One region of the Paenibacillus terreus genome, then DNA from elsewhere that is predicted to be linked to it. Evidence: predicted binding sites of a transcription regulator. Region 1 holds the regulator's gene; the other holds the start of a gene.
The links. Region 1 encodes Rex, which represses fermentation and respiration genes when NADH is low (regulators of the CRP and FNR family bind a similar motif). Its sites were predicted from a motif close to TTGTGAAATATTTCACAA; they were not measured.

Region 1 (7,763 bases):
GCCGCGCGGACTGAGGGCCACCTGCTTCACGCTGCCCGGACGGACAATCTCGGCCATGATGGCATGTCCCAGCTCGTGGATGGCAACTCTCTTCTTCTCTTCCTCATTCGATTCACGGTCTGTTTTTTCACCCATCATCACTTTATCGATCGCCATGGACAAATGATTCTGGCTGATGACATCCAGATTCTGACGCATGGCGTAAATCGCAGCTTCGTTCATAACGCTCTCCAGCTGTGCGCCGGAAAAACCGTAAGCTTCCTCAGCGATTTTCTCCAGTTCCACATCCCCGGCCAAGGGCTTGTTCTTGGCATGCAGCTCAAGAATATGCTTTCTGCCCTTTTTATCGGGAAGATCCACCTGGATATGGCGGTCAAAACGGCCCGGACGCAGCAGCGCGCTGTCCAGCATTTCCTTGCGGTTGGTGGCCGCAATCAGAAGGATGCGCGGAGTATCCGATGTAAAGATTCCGTCCATTTCGGTCAACAGCTGGTTCAGCGTCTGATCGTATTCACGCTGCTGTCCGCCTTCACGCTTGCCTCCGATGACATCAATCTCATCGATGAAAATAATGGCATTTTCCTTTTTCTCCTTGGCGGCTCTAGCTCTGGCATCCCGGAACAGGTCGCGGATTCTGCCCGCGCCCACACCTACGTACATTTCAACAAACTCACTGCCCGCAGCCGCCACAAATACCGAATTGGTATATTGGGCCGCAGCTTTGGCCATCAGGGTTTTGCCTGTTCCCGGAGGGCCGGTGAGCAAAATGCCCTTTAACGGGCGAATGCCAAATTTCGAAATTTCTTCATGGCGGATCAGAAAATCAAGCGCCTCCCGCAGCTCCTGCTTGGCACTCTCCTGGCCGCCGATTTGGTCAAAGGTCAGCTTGGCCGACCCGACCTGCTTGCGCTTGCGCTCCTGGCTCGCACCAACCGCCAACCCGCCGCGCATATGCAGCATCAGCATCAGTCCGCCAAGCACGGCCGCGGCGATCACAAGCGGCACCACGTTAAACCCGATAAAAACAAGAAAAATGACCAGAACCGGCACGATGCCGATCAGCAATTCCTTCACCCACCTAGGCATTAGGCCACACTCCCATCGTTTCCGGCTCGCGCGGCAGAATAATATACTTGCTGGCTTGCCCTTCCTTTAGCCTGATATAGACGTTCTGATCGTCCATTTCCGTCTCGGCCTGTACCTTGGAACCCTTCTGCTCCAGTGATTCCAACGTGGCCGGGATTTGCGTGTACTTTTTATTCTCCATCGCCTCCGCGATGGGGAACATGGCCTGCGACCACCACTTGTCCAGCTCGGCGCTGGAGCGGTCCTGAATGTCCAGCTTGAGCTGGCGGCTGCCGATAATGGACTGCCCTTCCCTTTTGATCTGCTGCACCAGGCCGCGCAGATCGGCATCGGGCTGCAGTACAAGTTTCAAAACGACCTCATCCTGTTTAATAGCTATTTGGGCGCTGGAGACGCCCGGATATTTAGTCACTACCTGCTGCAGCGGATTCTGAATCGCCATATGACGGTACAGGAACCATCCGCCGAACAACACGGAAGCTGTAATTATCGCCGTTAAAGCAATAGGCAAAATACGAAGTTTCAAAAAAACGTCCTCCTCTCAAACATAAAATATCAGCAGAAACGTCGTTGGGACTTTTTTTGAACTGTGAGGCAAAAGGAGCCCTTTTAGACATAACAGTCTATCACTAGTATAAACCTGAGTATATCATATCGTATATCACTTTTCGAAGGCAAAGTTTGAACAGTTTATAAAATTTGTAATAATTTTTTTAGATTTCATAAAGTATAAACTTCCGGCAGAAGCTTCCTGAAATCGCAAGAAAAACTTCCGCTAAGCGCGGTCTGGCTTCTTTGAAAGTACGTCGATAACGTTTTTCTTACAAACGGATAATTTGCACAGAAAAATACGCAATAAGTAATAATTTTGCCTAATGCAAAAATGCTCCGGCCGCAGCCGGAGCGATTGCTCTTGCATGATCGTGTTCCAGCTCTCTGTCACTGCAGGGTGTTGGGCAGCTGAAAAGGAGTGCCTACCGGACTTCCGTCCGCAAATTTGTAAAATTGATAATAATAGCTGTTATTGATTTTGTAGAACAGCTGCCAGACATATTCACCATTAAAAACACCCGGCAGCAGACGCACAATCTCAAGGTCGGGATTTGCAGACGTAATCGCTGTGCGCATCTGCTCCTCGCTCACACCATTTTGCAGCAGCTCGCTATGCACGCCCTCGGTTCCCTGCTGCGGTATATCCTGCCCGTCCTTTATCGATTGAAAAGGCACCCATACCATCATCTTTCTATTCTCGGCATCCGTGCCTTCCACCACCCAATAGGTATCAGCCCACACGCTTTTCCACGTCTTATCCGTTGCAACCAGACCTGCTGTCTGTTTCGCTTTGAGAATGGCGGTGCTCTCCTCCTGCTTCGGCCCCTGGGTAACATAAGAATAATACCAATACATGGCGATCAACAGCAGGATGAAAATAAACACCCCGTAGGCGATCATCGTTTTTCTGTTTTTCAATCCAAGCTTCCTTTCCGATGGTGTGGTTTGATCAGCGGGAGAGCAGGCCGGTAAACGCCGCTTGCGCTTCGTGCTTGATCCGTTCCTCATCCATGGTCAGGCATTCGCCGTTCCTGACAACCTGACGGCCGTCTACCCAGACGTGCAGAACATCCTTGGCGCTGGCCGAGTACACGGCGTGGGAAACGAGATCCGTTTTCGGCAGAAAATGCGGCTGGTCGATATTCAAGGCAATAAAGTCGGCCTTGCTGCCCGCAGAGAGCGATCCCACTTCCTTCAGGGCAATCGATTTGGCACCATATTCCGTAGCCATGCGCAGGGCTTCGCCCGCCGGAACGGCTGTCGGGTCGCCTGTGACACCCTTATGAATCAAAGCGGCCAGCCTCATTTCCTCGAACATGTCCAGGTTGTTGTTGCTTGCCGGACTGTCCGTTCCGAGCGACACGGTTACCCCTGCTTTAAGCAGCTCTGTCACCCGCGCCACTCCGCTGGCGAGCTTGAGGTTGCTTCCCGGATTGTGGGAAACGGCCACCTTGCGCTCCGCAAGCAGGGCAATCTCTTCATCATTCAAATGCACGGCATGCGCGACCAGGGAAGGACGGGAGAAGAAGCCCAGCTTATCCAGATGCGCAACGGGACGAAGACCATATTCTCGTACGTTCTGCTCCACCTCGGCCGCCGTTTCCGACATGTGGGTGTGGAGCGGCAAATCGAGATCATGAGCCGCCTGCACAAACTGCTCAATAAAGGCCGGCGGGCAGGTATAAGGCGCATGCGGGGACATCATGGCCGTGATCCGGCCGCCCGCCTGACCGTGCCAGTTCTTCGCAAAGGCAACAGCCTCCGCCAGTTTGGCGCGCTGCTCCTCTTCCGAGCACAGTCCGATGGCGCCGCGCATGAGGCTGGCGCGGATGCCGGATTGCTCGACCACCTTGGCTACTTCATCCATATGGTCATACATATCCAGAAAAGCCGTTGTGCCTCCCTTGAGCATTTCTAGTACGGACAGCGACGTCCCCCAGTAAACATCGGAGGCGGTAAATTTGGCTTCCATGGGCCACATTTTTGTTTGCAGCCATTCCTGCAGCACCATATCGTCTCCATAGCCCCGCAGCAGCGACATGGCGGCATGCCCGTGCGTATTGATCAGACCCGGCAGGAAGAGCAGCCCTGTGCCGTCAACCGCCTCTGTGGCTTCCTCTCCTGCGGGCAGCTCTTCTCCGATATAGGTGATCCGGCTGTCTTCAATGATCATATAGCCGTGGACAACCGCTTTTTCCTCACGATTCACCGCGAATGCCCCATTTTTAATCAACCATTTATTGGTCGTCATTTTCATTGTCATCCTTTCCGTTCTCCAGGTAATAGGCCAGGCTCAGCAGGTCTGTCGTAAAGTCCGTGGCATGAATGCGGATATGCGGAGGTGCCTTGATGATGGTCGGGGCGAAATTCAGAATCGCCCCAATACCGCTCTCGATCATCTCGTCAGCCACACGCTGGGCTTCAAAATCCGGTACGGTAATAATTCCGATCCGGATGTGCAGCTGTCTGACCGTTTCTCTCAGCTCGTCCATCGGTTGTACGGTCAGGGTGTTGATTTGGTGCCCGATCTTGGCCGGCGAGGAGTCGAAAACCGCCACAATTTTCATATTATCCTTTAAATAAGCGTTGTAATTGGACAGCGCCTGTCCGAGATTACCGGCCCCTACCAGCGCAACGTTGATTTGCTGGTCTATTTTGAGAATATGGCGTATTTTATCGATCAGATACACTACATCGTAGCCGATGCCCTTGCGTCCGAAATCGCCGAAATAAGCCAGATCCTTGCGGATCTGCGCCGGATTCAGGTCCAGCTTCTGCCCGAGCTCCTGGGATGAAACCGTCGTGACCTCCCGCTTATGAAGCTCGTTCAGATAGCGCAGGTAGACGGGCAGCCTGCGCACCACGGCCTCGGATATTTTGTCTGCTTTCATGCATAATCCTCCTAAATTCACGGACTAATGAAACGTTATGAGCTTTATTAGCTGCCCGCTTCCTCATGAAGCCATTCGGAAATACGGGGCACCATCTGCTCTGTTTGCATATGCTCTATTTTCGGCCCCGGCAGGGAGTAGAGAAAGTGCTTCCCGTAATAAGATTCGATGACACGGGTATCATACACGATGACTACTCCACGGTCCTTGGCTGTACGAACGAGGCGCCCGAAGCCCTGCTTGAAGCGGATGACCGCCTGCGGCACGGACAGCTTCATGAACGGGTTCTTCTTCTGCTCCTGAAGCAGTTCGCTCTTCGCCTCCAGCAGCGGGCTGTTCGGGGGCTGGAAAGGCAGTCTGACAATGGCCAGACAGGTCAAGGCCTGCCCGGGGATATCAACGCCCTCCCAGAAACTGCTTGTACCAAGCAGGACAGATGCCTTGGCTTCCTGGAACCTTCGTGTCAGCTTGCTGCGGCTGCCGCTGTCCATGCCCTGCCCCAACACCGTAATTTCGCTCGATGCCAGCGCCTCCTTGAGCGGCTCGTATACCTGCTTAAGCATCCTGTACGAGGTAAAGAGCACAAGCATCCGTCCTTGCGTTGCCTGAGCTGCGCTGCGCAGCGAGTCCACAAGCATGTCTACGAATCTGGCGTCCCCGACGGTCCCTTTTACGCTCGGGAAATCCCGCGGGACGACCAGCAGCGCCTGCTCCCGATAGTTGAACGGGGACGGCAGCAGGGATGTTAGCAGACCGCCTGCCTCCGCTGCCTCCTGAAGACCAAGCTGGTCAATCATGTACTGAAATGATTTATCCACGGACAAGGTAGCGGAGGTAAGCACCACGCTTTTTTTCTTGTCAAAAAACATCTCCTTCAGCTGCTGGCTGACATCCACCGGCACGGCATAAAATTGCAGCGATTTCCCTTTAAATTGGCCGCTCGCTTCAAGCCAGTACACAGTCGTCAGGTCATCCATTTTAATAAAGAAGCGAAGGCTGTCACGGAAGGCTGCCAGATCTTTAAACAGTCCTGCAATATCAGTGACGAGGCTTTCTGCACCGTAATCGTCCTGCTCGTCCTTGATTTCCTGCAAAATTCTGTCTCCCTTGCGGACGATTTCCCCGAGCCCGACATAGATCTGGTTTTCCAGCTGCTCCGCATCCCCCCAGCCCTTCGGTTTGGCGGAAGGCTTGAACCTGGCAGAGAATTGTCCGGTCTCTCCGGGAGAGGCGTCGCTCCGTTCAGGAAGCAGCCCGAAGAGCAGATCGCTGAGCTTGTCCCAGGTCTCTTTAACCTCCACTACCTCCGGGTACAGGCTGTCGATCACATAAGCCCATTCCGCCCCCTTCTCATGCCCCGAGGACATCAGCTGCTGGCGCAGGGCGGGAAGCTGACCGTTCTTGCTGTCCTTGAACAAGCGGGTCAGCGCATGCACGAACGTGAAATATTTCATATGAATGCCCAGATGTTTGCCTGCCACTTCTTCCAGATGATGCGCCTCGTCAATGATGAGATGCTCATAAGCGGGAAGCAGCTGATGGCTGGCTTTGACATCCGTGAACAGCTTGGAGTGATTGGTCACCACAACATCTGCCGTTCCGGCTTCCTGGCGCGCTCTATGGTAATAGCATTTGCGGAACCACGGGCATTGTCTGCCAAGGCAGGAGTCGGAGTCGCTTGCAACGGTTTCCCAGAAGTCTCCTCCACGGCTGCTGAGGTTCAGTTCCTCATCATCCCCGGTTTCGGTTTGCGTAAGCCACACGATCATCTGAGCAGCGGTGAGCAAATCTTCCTTCGGGGTTACGAAATCTCTTCTATTTATTTTATGTTCAAATTTGCGCAGACACAAATAATGCCCCCTGCCCTTGAACACGGCGGCCCGGAAAGGAAACGGCACCGCCTGTGTTAGCAGCGGAATATCCCTCTCCCGCAGCTGTTCCTGCAGGTTGATGGTATGGGTGCTGATCATCACTTTTTGCCCGTTCTTGACGCTGTGATACAGTGAGGGAAGCATGTAACCAAGCGATTTTCCCGTACCTGTGCCAGCCTCGATGAGCAGATGCTTTCCTTCGCTGAGCGCCGTCATGACGCTCTCGATCATCTGGTTTTGCGACTCCCGCTGCTCGTAATGGGACAGAGACGACCGCAGCCGCTCCTGCACCTCCTCCATGTATTCCTCAAAGCTCATGCCTGACAGCGGATTGTCCCCGGCTTCGTCGCGCGGAGGTTCAATGTCCGTCCAGTCATCCACTTTAAGGGCGAACTGACGGTAATAGGTGTGGCCCTCAAGCTCCAGCACCGGCTCCCTTTCCTTCTGCTCCCTGACCCCATCAAAAAACCAGGCCAGATCGCTGTCCTCCTGCGCGAACAAATCACTGAGCCTTTGCACGGCAAGAAGCGGCAGGCCGTTCAGTTCATCGAGGCATTTCAGAAACACCTCAGCCGTCACAATCGCGTCGCTGTCGGCCTGGTGCGGACGGTCATGGGCAAGCCCGAAATCGGCCGCAACAAAGCCGAGCTGATAGGAGGATAAGGACGGAAACATAATTTTGAGAAAATCCATCGTATCCAGAATCCGGCCGCTGAAAGGCAAATATCCGCAGCGGTCAAGCGCATTTTGCAGAAAATTAAAGTCAAAAGCGATGTTATGTCCAACGAGAACAACTTCATTCAGCAGGGGAACAAGCTCGACCATCATGTCCTCAAGTGAAGGAGCGTTCTTCACATCCGCGTCCGTGATGCCCGTTAATCCCGTAATAAAAGGGGGAATAGGCCGACCCGGATTGACATAAGAAGCATATACCTGTGAAATACTGTAATCGTGATCTATAATGGCCAGTCCGACCTGAATGATATCATCGGCGGACTGGGTACCTGTCGTTTCAAAATCCAATACGGCAAATTTCATGTTGAACCTGATCCCCTCATTCAGTCTTTGAGTATTCGAAAAAATGAACCGGGTGGGATAACCCGGCTAATACATACAGCATATCAGAAGATGGGCGCTTTGAACATGAAACAAACAAAAAGCGATGCACGCAGGCATCGCTCATTGGGCGTTATGTTTCACATATAGGCCATGAAATGGCTGCTGTAGCGCAGCCGCCCAAGGTCGGAGCGGCACGCCTCCATATTATGGTGCGCTTCCTTCAGCGCAGGATCAAGCTCAAGTGCCAGCGTAAAATGCTGTACAGCCTGCTCGGGCTCATTCTTTTTCGCCCGCACACAGCCGA
Region 2 (7,763 bases), 150 kb from region 1:
AATAAGCGGCACCTGTATGCCGATGGAAAAAACGATGAACCAAACGTTATTCAGCACCGAGCTCCAGAAGCGCTCATCTCCCAATGCCTTGATATAATTTTCCGCTCCGATCCACTTTGGATGGGCCGAAACCCCGTTCCAGCTTGTAAAGCTGTAATAGATGGAGCTGAAAATCGGATAAATGAAAAACATGAAAATAAGCACCACAGCCGGAAGAATGAATGCAATATATACTGCGGGGTTGCGCATCGCCTTATTCATCTGTTCCTCCCCGCTTACTGCACTGCGGCGTTCGCTTCATCCTGCACCTTCTGGATTTGCTCTGCCGCCTGCTCAGCGGTACTCTGGCCGCCGATCAGCTTTTGAATCTGAATGTTGCTGATTTCCGTCGTCACGTCTGCTTGCACGAGCGAGTCGAAAGCCGGGAAGGACGATTGCGCTGTATTTAATACCGAGACAATCTCTTTCATCAAATCATCGGTAATATTTTCTTTCAATACAGCCTCATCCAGCTTCATCGAAGGAAGAACCCCGTCCTCCACAAGCCCGCGGAGCTGCATCTCCTCATTGAACATATGCTTGATGAACGATTTGACGGCCTCCAGCTTGCGCGGATCCTCTGCTGCAGAGGCTGAAAATCCGTATCCGTTATTCACATCCCGCATCAGTGCCGTCTGATCCCCTGTGCCTCCTTCAACGGGCGGCATATTGAAAAATCCGACCTTTCCGATCATGCCTTCACCAGACTGCCCTTCCTTGAACACGGAGGATTTCCAGGTCCCATCATACATGAGAATTGCTTCGCCGCTTGTGAATTGAGTGGTATATTCCGCATACTCAAAACCAAGCTCACCCTGTTTAAAATAACCTTTATTCACCCATTCCTGATGCTTGGCGAATGCTTCAACAACCTTGGGATCCGTCCATTTCGCTTCGCCTGTTGTGAACTTGGCCGTAACGTCCGGCCCGGCATAGCGGGACCAGAGATGGTTGGTCAGCATCAGCGGAACCCAGCCTGCCTTGGATGCCCCTGCCATCGGCACTTTACCGTCAGCCTTGATGTCGGCCAACAGCTGCTCAAATTCCGCAAACGTCTGCGGCGCCTTTAACCCTTTTTCCTCGAAATAAGCTTTATTGTAAAAGAATCCTTCACCGGAGCCTCCGAGCGGCAAACCGTATACCTTTCCCTCATAAGTAAACGGCTCCAGGGAGGTAAAGCTGTCACGGATGCCGAGCTCCTCCAGAATTGGCGTCAGATCAAGCAGCATGCCTTCCTGTGCGTATACCTTGGAGTCCGGACTGCCGAACAGGTCAAAAACATCCGGAGGATTGCCGGCAGCCATCTCGCCGCGCAGCTTTTCTTTGCGGTTGACATCGGAATCCACTCCGTCCAGCGTGAACGTTAATCCAGGCACATCCGCCTCCACCTGCTTGACTACATCCTCCAGAATCGCAAGCCGCCGCTGCTTGTCTGCGCCCACCTGGGTATGGCGGATGGTCATTTCAAACGGCTCCCCCGAGTCCGGGGTCCCGCTGCTTTCCGGGCCTTCCGGTTTTCCTGCTCCGCCACAGCCTGCCAGCAGCCCTGCAAGCAGCACACCAGTAAGCAGCCCTTTTATTCCTTTGCTCATCCCTCAATGACCTCCTTCTTTTATGTCTGATCCATTACAAGACCCATTATAGAAAAAGCAATGTGACATCGTAAGGATGACAATTCTTGGATTCAGGGATAAATTTGTAAGATACGAAAAACCGCAGCCCCCGGATTGTTCCGGAAGCTGCGGTTTGGAAGTACATGGCCAACAGCTATTCGCTGTAGAGCCCTCCTTATATTGTGATAAATAATGATTGCTTATTCCGTCCAAAATTTACCTGTATGCCGCAACACGCTGCGCTTGCGCCTCCTCGCGCCCTTGCGCAATCAGCCTGTAAGCCCGCTCCACTTCCTCTTCCGTAGGGGTCGGCACTCCTTCCAGCGGATAGGCTTTGCCCAGCGCCTGCCATTTGTAGATGCCCATCTGATGATAGGGAAGAATTTCGAACTTCTCAACCCCGTTCAATGTACCGATGAACCGCCCCAGGTTGAGCAGATCCTGCTCTTCGTTGTGAATGCCTGGCACATAAACATGGCGTATCCACATTTTGCGTCCATGATCGGACAGCCACTGTGCCGTATGCAGTGTACGTTCATTGGATTTTCCGGTCAGCTTGATATGCTTCTCATCATTGATATGCTTCAGGTCGAGCAGCACCAGGTCGGTATGATCCAGCAGCTCGTGAATCCGTTCCGGATCATTGAAGCCGTTGCTGTCCAGGGTGGTATGCAGCCCCCATCGCTGCTTGACCTCCTTGAACAGCTCAGCGACAAAATGCCACTGCAGGGTAGGCTCCCCGCCGGATACCGTCAGACCGCCCCCGGAATTCCGGTAATAGGGCAGATACGGCTCAATCTCCGCCAATATTTCCTCTACCGTCACTTCACGGCCACCGTCCAGCGCCCAGGTATCCGGGTTATGACAGTACTGGCATTTGAGCAGACATCCCTGCATAAAAAGCACAAAGCGGATGCCTGGGCCGTCAACCGTCCCGAAAGTTTCGAGTGAATGAATATGTCCTTTGACCATGCTGCCTCTTCCTTTCTTTCCGCATCCGCTGTGCGTGTATTAGATGATGGGCTTACATGGTACCGTGGAAGGTCCGGTTGATGACATCGAGCTGCTGCTCGCGTGTCAGCTTGATAAAGTTAACCGCATAACCCGATACACGGATGGTGAGCTGCGGATAGTTTTCCGGATGCTCCATGGCGTCCATGAGCTGTGCCCGGTCAAACACGTTGACGTTCAAGTGGTGGGCATTGCTGCCGAAATAACCGTCCATCATGGACACCAGATTGTTTTTGCGAACTTCCTCTTCTTTGCCCAACGCTTTTGGCACGATGGAGAACGTATTTGAGATGCCGTCCAAGCTGTACTCGTACGGCAGTTTGGCTACCGAGCTGAGCGATGCCAGCGCGCCTTTTTTGTCCCGTCCGTGCATTGGGTTGGCGCCAGGGGCAAATGGTTCGCCCGCTTTGCGTCCGTCAGGCGTCGTGCCTGTCTTTTTGCCATATACCACGTTGGAGGTGATCGTCAGTACGGATTGCGTAGGAAGCGCATCACGGTAAGCTTTATGCTTGCGGATCATACCCATGAAGCTTTCCACCAGCCCTACAGCGATGCTGTCGACACGGTCATCATTGTTGCCGTAGCAAGGGAACTCCCCTTCAATTTCGAAATCAACGGCAATGCCCTGCTCATTGCGGATCGGTTTCACCTTCGCATATTTGATCGCACTCAGGGAATCCGCGGCTACGGACAGACCGGCGATGCCGCAGGCCATTGTGCGAAGGATATCGCGGTCGTGCAGCGCCATTTCAATACGTTCGTAGCTGTATTTATCATGCATGTAGTGAATAACATTCAGGGTATTCATGTACAGCTTGGCAAGCCATTCCATCATCGGCTTGAAGCGTTTCATCACTTCCTCATAATCAAGCACTTCGGAGGTGATGGCCGGGAATTCCGGTCCGACCTGAGCACCGGATTTTTCGTCCTTGCCGCCGTTAATGGCATATAGGAGCGCTTTGGCCAGATTGGCGCGTGCGCCGAAGAACTGCATTTGCTTGCCGATTCTCATGGCGGATACACAGCAGGCGATACCATAATCGTCGCCATAAATAGGCCGCATCAAGTCATCATTTTCGTATTGGATGGAGCTCGTTTCTATCGATACCTTGGCGCAATATTTCTTGAACGCTTCAGGCAGCTTCTCGGACCATAATACCGTCAGGTTTGGTTCCGGAGCAGGCCCCAGGTTATATAGGGTGTGCAGGAAACGGAAGCTGTTTTTGGTGACACGCGTTTCCCCGTTGACAGACATGCCGCCGATGGATTCCGTTACCCAGGTAGGGTCGCCGCTGAACAGCTGGTTGTAGTCAGGAGTCCGCATGAATTTGACGATCCGCAGCTTCATGACAAAATGGTCCACAAGCTCTTGCGCCTGCTCTTCGTTCAAGGTTCCTTCAGCCAGATCGCGCTGTACATAAATGTCAAGGAAGGAAGATACACGTCCCAGGGACATCGCGGCTCCGTTCTGCTCCTTGATGGCTGCCAGATAACCAAAGTACAGCCACTGGAACGCTTCCTTCGCATTCACGGCAGGCTTGGAGATATCAAAGCCGTGCTCGGCTGCCATCTGTTTCAGTTCGTTCAGCGCCCGGATTTGCTCGGATACCTCCTCGCGCAGACGGATGACATCCTCGCTCATGGCATCCACTTCAAGGCTTTTCAACTGCACTTTTTTATCCTGAATCAGGAAATCCACACCATACAGCGCCACCCTGCGGTAGTCGCCGATAATACGTCCCCGTCCGTACGCGTCCGGCAGGCCTGTAATAATTCCGGCTTTACGGGCTGCTCTCATCTCGTCCGTATAGGCATCAAATACGCCCTGGTTGTGCGTTTTGCGAATATTCGTAAATATCTCTATGATATTTTGCGGAACTTCAAAGCCGTAGGCCTTACAGGCGTCGATCATCATCCGTATGCCGCCGAACGGCTGCAGGGAACGCTTGAATGGTGCATCCGTCTGCACACCAACGATCTGTTCCTTGTCCTTATCGATGTAGCCCGGTCTGTGGGATGTGATGGTCGAAGGTGTATTCACATCAACATCCAGTACGCCACCGTTCGCCAGCTCCTTCTTGGTCAAATCGGAAATAATCGCCCAAAGCGCCGTCGTGTCGGAGGTTGGACCAACAAGAAACTGTTCATCCCCATAATATGGATCAATATTCAACTCAATAAAATTGTTGACATTGACTTCCCTGCTCCACTTGCCATTTTTAAACCCGCGCCATCCCGATTGCTGCTCCTGTACTTCTCTCTCAATCACCGACATGTCTATCCCTCCATGATTTTATTCAGGATTTCTTTACATTTCCATTGTAAAATAATGAAGCTTGTTCTTATGTGATAAAAATCACAATATAAGTGATTTTTATCACAAGGTTAACTTATACCAGCTGAAGCCCAGGCTCTCCTATATCGGGAGAGCCTGGAGTGCTGGAATAACAGCCATTATTATTGGTCAAAGCGCCCATAGAAAGCGTTGCGGTATACCTCGGCCAGCTCGCTGACCAGCGGCAGCTTCGGATTGGCAGTGGTGCACTGATCCTCAAACGCGCGGTCTGCCAAATAATCGACACGTGATTCGAAGTCTTTAGGGTCAATGCCGAGCTGCTGGAACGATTCCTCGATGCCCAATGTTTTGTTGAGCTTGCGGATCGCGTCAATCAGACTGTTAACCCCTTCCTCCGTCGTCCGTGCAGGCAGTCCAAGAATGCGGGCGATTTCCGCATAGCGTTCATCCGCCACAAAGTGCGAATACTTAGGGAACGACGCGAATTTCGTAGGTTTCTTGGCGTTGTAACGAATGACATGCGGCATCAGAATCGCGTTGGTGCGTCCATGCGCCGTATGATACTGGCCGCCCCATTTATGCGCAAGGCTGTGGTTGATGCCCAGGAAGGCGTTGGCAAACGCCATGCCCGCCAGAGTGGACGCATTATGCATTTTTTCGCGCGCCAGTTTATCGCCAGTCAATGCCGATTTCTCAAGGTACTGGAACACCAGCTGGATCGCCTTGATTGCCAGACCATCGGTATAATCGCTGGCCATCACCGAGACATAGGCTTCAATCGCATGGGTCAGCACGTCCATACCGGTATCGGCAACAGCAGTCTTAGGCAGCGAATATACAAATTCAGGATCGATGATCGCTACATCCGGAGTCAGCTCATAGTCTGCCAGCGGATATTTCGTATTGCCCAGCTTTTTGTCCGTAATGACCGCAAAAGATGTCACTTCGGAACCGGTACCCGACGTTGTTGGAATGGCTACGAATTGGGCCTTCTGGCCAAGCCGCGGATATTTGTAAATCCGTTTGCGGATATCCATGAATTTCTGCTTCAGATTGTTGAAATCCGTATCCGGATATTCATAGAACAGCCACATGCCTTTTGCAGCGTCCATTGGCGATCCGCCGCCCAGGGCGATGATACAGTCTGGCTGGAAGCGTGCCATCATTTCCGTGCCGCGTTCCACCGTTGTCGTTGACGGATCAGGCTCAACCTCGGAGAACACTTCGATCGCTACAGGGGTCTGACGCTGGCGCAGGTAATGCGTTACCCGGTCAACATAACCAAGCTTCACCATCATCGGGTCGGTAACGATCGCCACCCGCGAAATGTCCGGCATTTTGGCAAGATACTGTGTCGAGTTTTTCTCAAAATAAATTTTGGAAGGCACCTTGAACCACTGCATATTCACCGTACGTTTCGCCACCCTTTTCACGTTGATCAGGTTCACTGCCGATACGTTGGACGCTGTCGAGTTCCGCCCGTAAGAACCGCAGCCCAGCGTAAGGGACGGCAAATTCGTATTATAGATATCCCCGATGGCGCCGTGGGTTGAAGGCGAGTTAACGATGATGCGGCCGGTTTGCAGACGGTTCGCGAATTTCTGAATAACCTCTTCGTTATGGGAATGGATGGCCGAAGAGTGGCCCATGCCTCCGAATTCAACGACCTGCGCCGCACGCTCGATGCCCTGCTCCGCATTTTTTACTTTATAGCAGGCCAGCACCGGGCTCAGTTTTTCTGCAGACAATGGGAATTTCGGTCCTACGCCTTCCAGCTCGGCAACGATAATTTTTGTGCCTTCAGGTACGGTTATCCCGCAAATCTCGGCGATTTTCATGGCAGATTGGCCAACGATGGCCGGATTGACCGCACATTTTTCAACATTCATCGCACCGCTGGTCAGCTTGGCGGCCTCTTCCTTGCTGACGAAGTAACAGCCGTTTGCGGTCATCAGCTTTTTCACCTGGTCGTAAATGGCTTCTTCAATAATGACAGCCTGCTCCGAGGCACAGATCATGCCGTTGTCGAACGATTTCGAGAGGATGAGGTCTGTCACCGCCTGCTTGAGATCGGCAGACTTTTCAATGAAGCAAGGTACGTTGCCTGGGCCCACGCCAAGCGCCGGCTTGCCGCAGCTGTATGCTGCCTTGACCATGCCGGACCCGCCGGTTGCCAGAATGAGCGCCACATCAGGGTGATTCATCAAAGCATTCGTTTTATCCATGGTCGGAGCTTCTATCCACTGGATGCAGTTCTCCGGAGCGCCATGCTTGACAGCCGCTTCATGCAGGATTCTGGCCGCCTCCTTGCTGCATTCCTGTGCGGAAGGATGGAAGCCGAAAATGATCGGGTTGCGCGTCTTGATGGAGATCAGCGCTTTGAACATCGTGGTGGATGTCGGATTTGTGACCGGGGTGATGCCCATAATAATGCCGACCGGTTCGGCAATTTTCTGGAAGCTGTCAAAATCGTTATCTTCAATTACACCTACCGTTTTGTCATACTTAATGTTGTGGTAGATATATTCGGTAGAGAAGATGTTTTTCGTAATTTTATCCTCATACACACCACGTCCGGTTTCTTCAACAGCTTTTTTCGCCAAATACATATGCTTATCGAGGCCGGCCAAAGCCATGGCCTGCACGATATCGTCGATCTGCTCCTGGGTCATATCCATAAACGCTTTTTGCGCGGCATTCGCCTTGTCAATCAAGGTCTGGATATACTGCTCTGCCGTCTGCTGCGCTTCCGCCGCTTTGGCTGCCTCATTTTTTACTGCCATTCCCCTCATCCTCCTGATCAC

Region 2: the regulator Rex is predicted to act here: its motif matches at 5,008-5,025, upstream of pflB (formate C-acetyltransferase).

What each region holds. Positions count from the first base shown of each region.
Region 1 is NZ_JBHIRX010000005.1:159,920-167,682, reverse strand. Features, by position in the region: gene ACE5KN_RS11955 (AAA family ATPase) at 1-1,086, opposite strand, end outside; gene ACE5KN_RS11950 (hypothetical protein) at 1,079-1,612, opposite strand; gene ACE5KN_RS11945 (cell wall elongation regulator TseB-like domain-containing protein) at 2,026-2,556, opposite strand; gene ACE5KN_RS11940 (amidohydrolase) at 2,588-3,889, opposite strand; gene ACE5KN_RS11935 (redox-sensing transcriptional repressor Rex) at 3,876-4,529, opposite strand; gene dinG (ATP-dependent DNA helicase DinG, 3'-5' exoribonuclease type) at 4,577-7,438, opposite strand; gene ACE5KN_RS11925 (hypothetical protein) at 7,597-7,763, opposite strand, start outside.
Region 2 is NZ_JBHIRX010000005.1:5,943-13,705, reverse strand. Features, by position in the region: gene ACE5KN_RS11125 (carbohydrate ABC transporter permease) at 1-261, opposite strand, end outside; gene ACE5KN_RS11120 (extracellular solute-binding protein) at 276-1,631, opposite strand; gene pflA (pyruvate formate-lyase-activating protein) at 1,869-2,624, opposite strand; gene pflB (formate C-acetyltransferase) at 2,677-4,938, opposite strand; gene adhE (bifunctional acetaldehyde-CoA/alcohol dehydrogenase) at 5,121-7,742, opposite strand.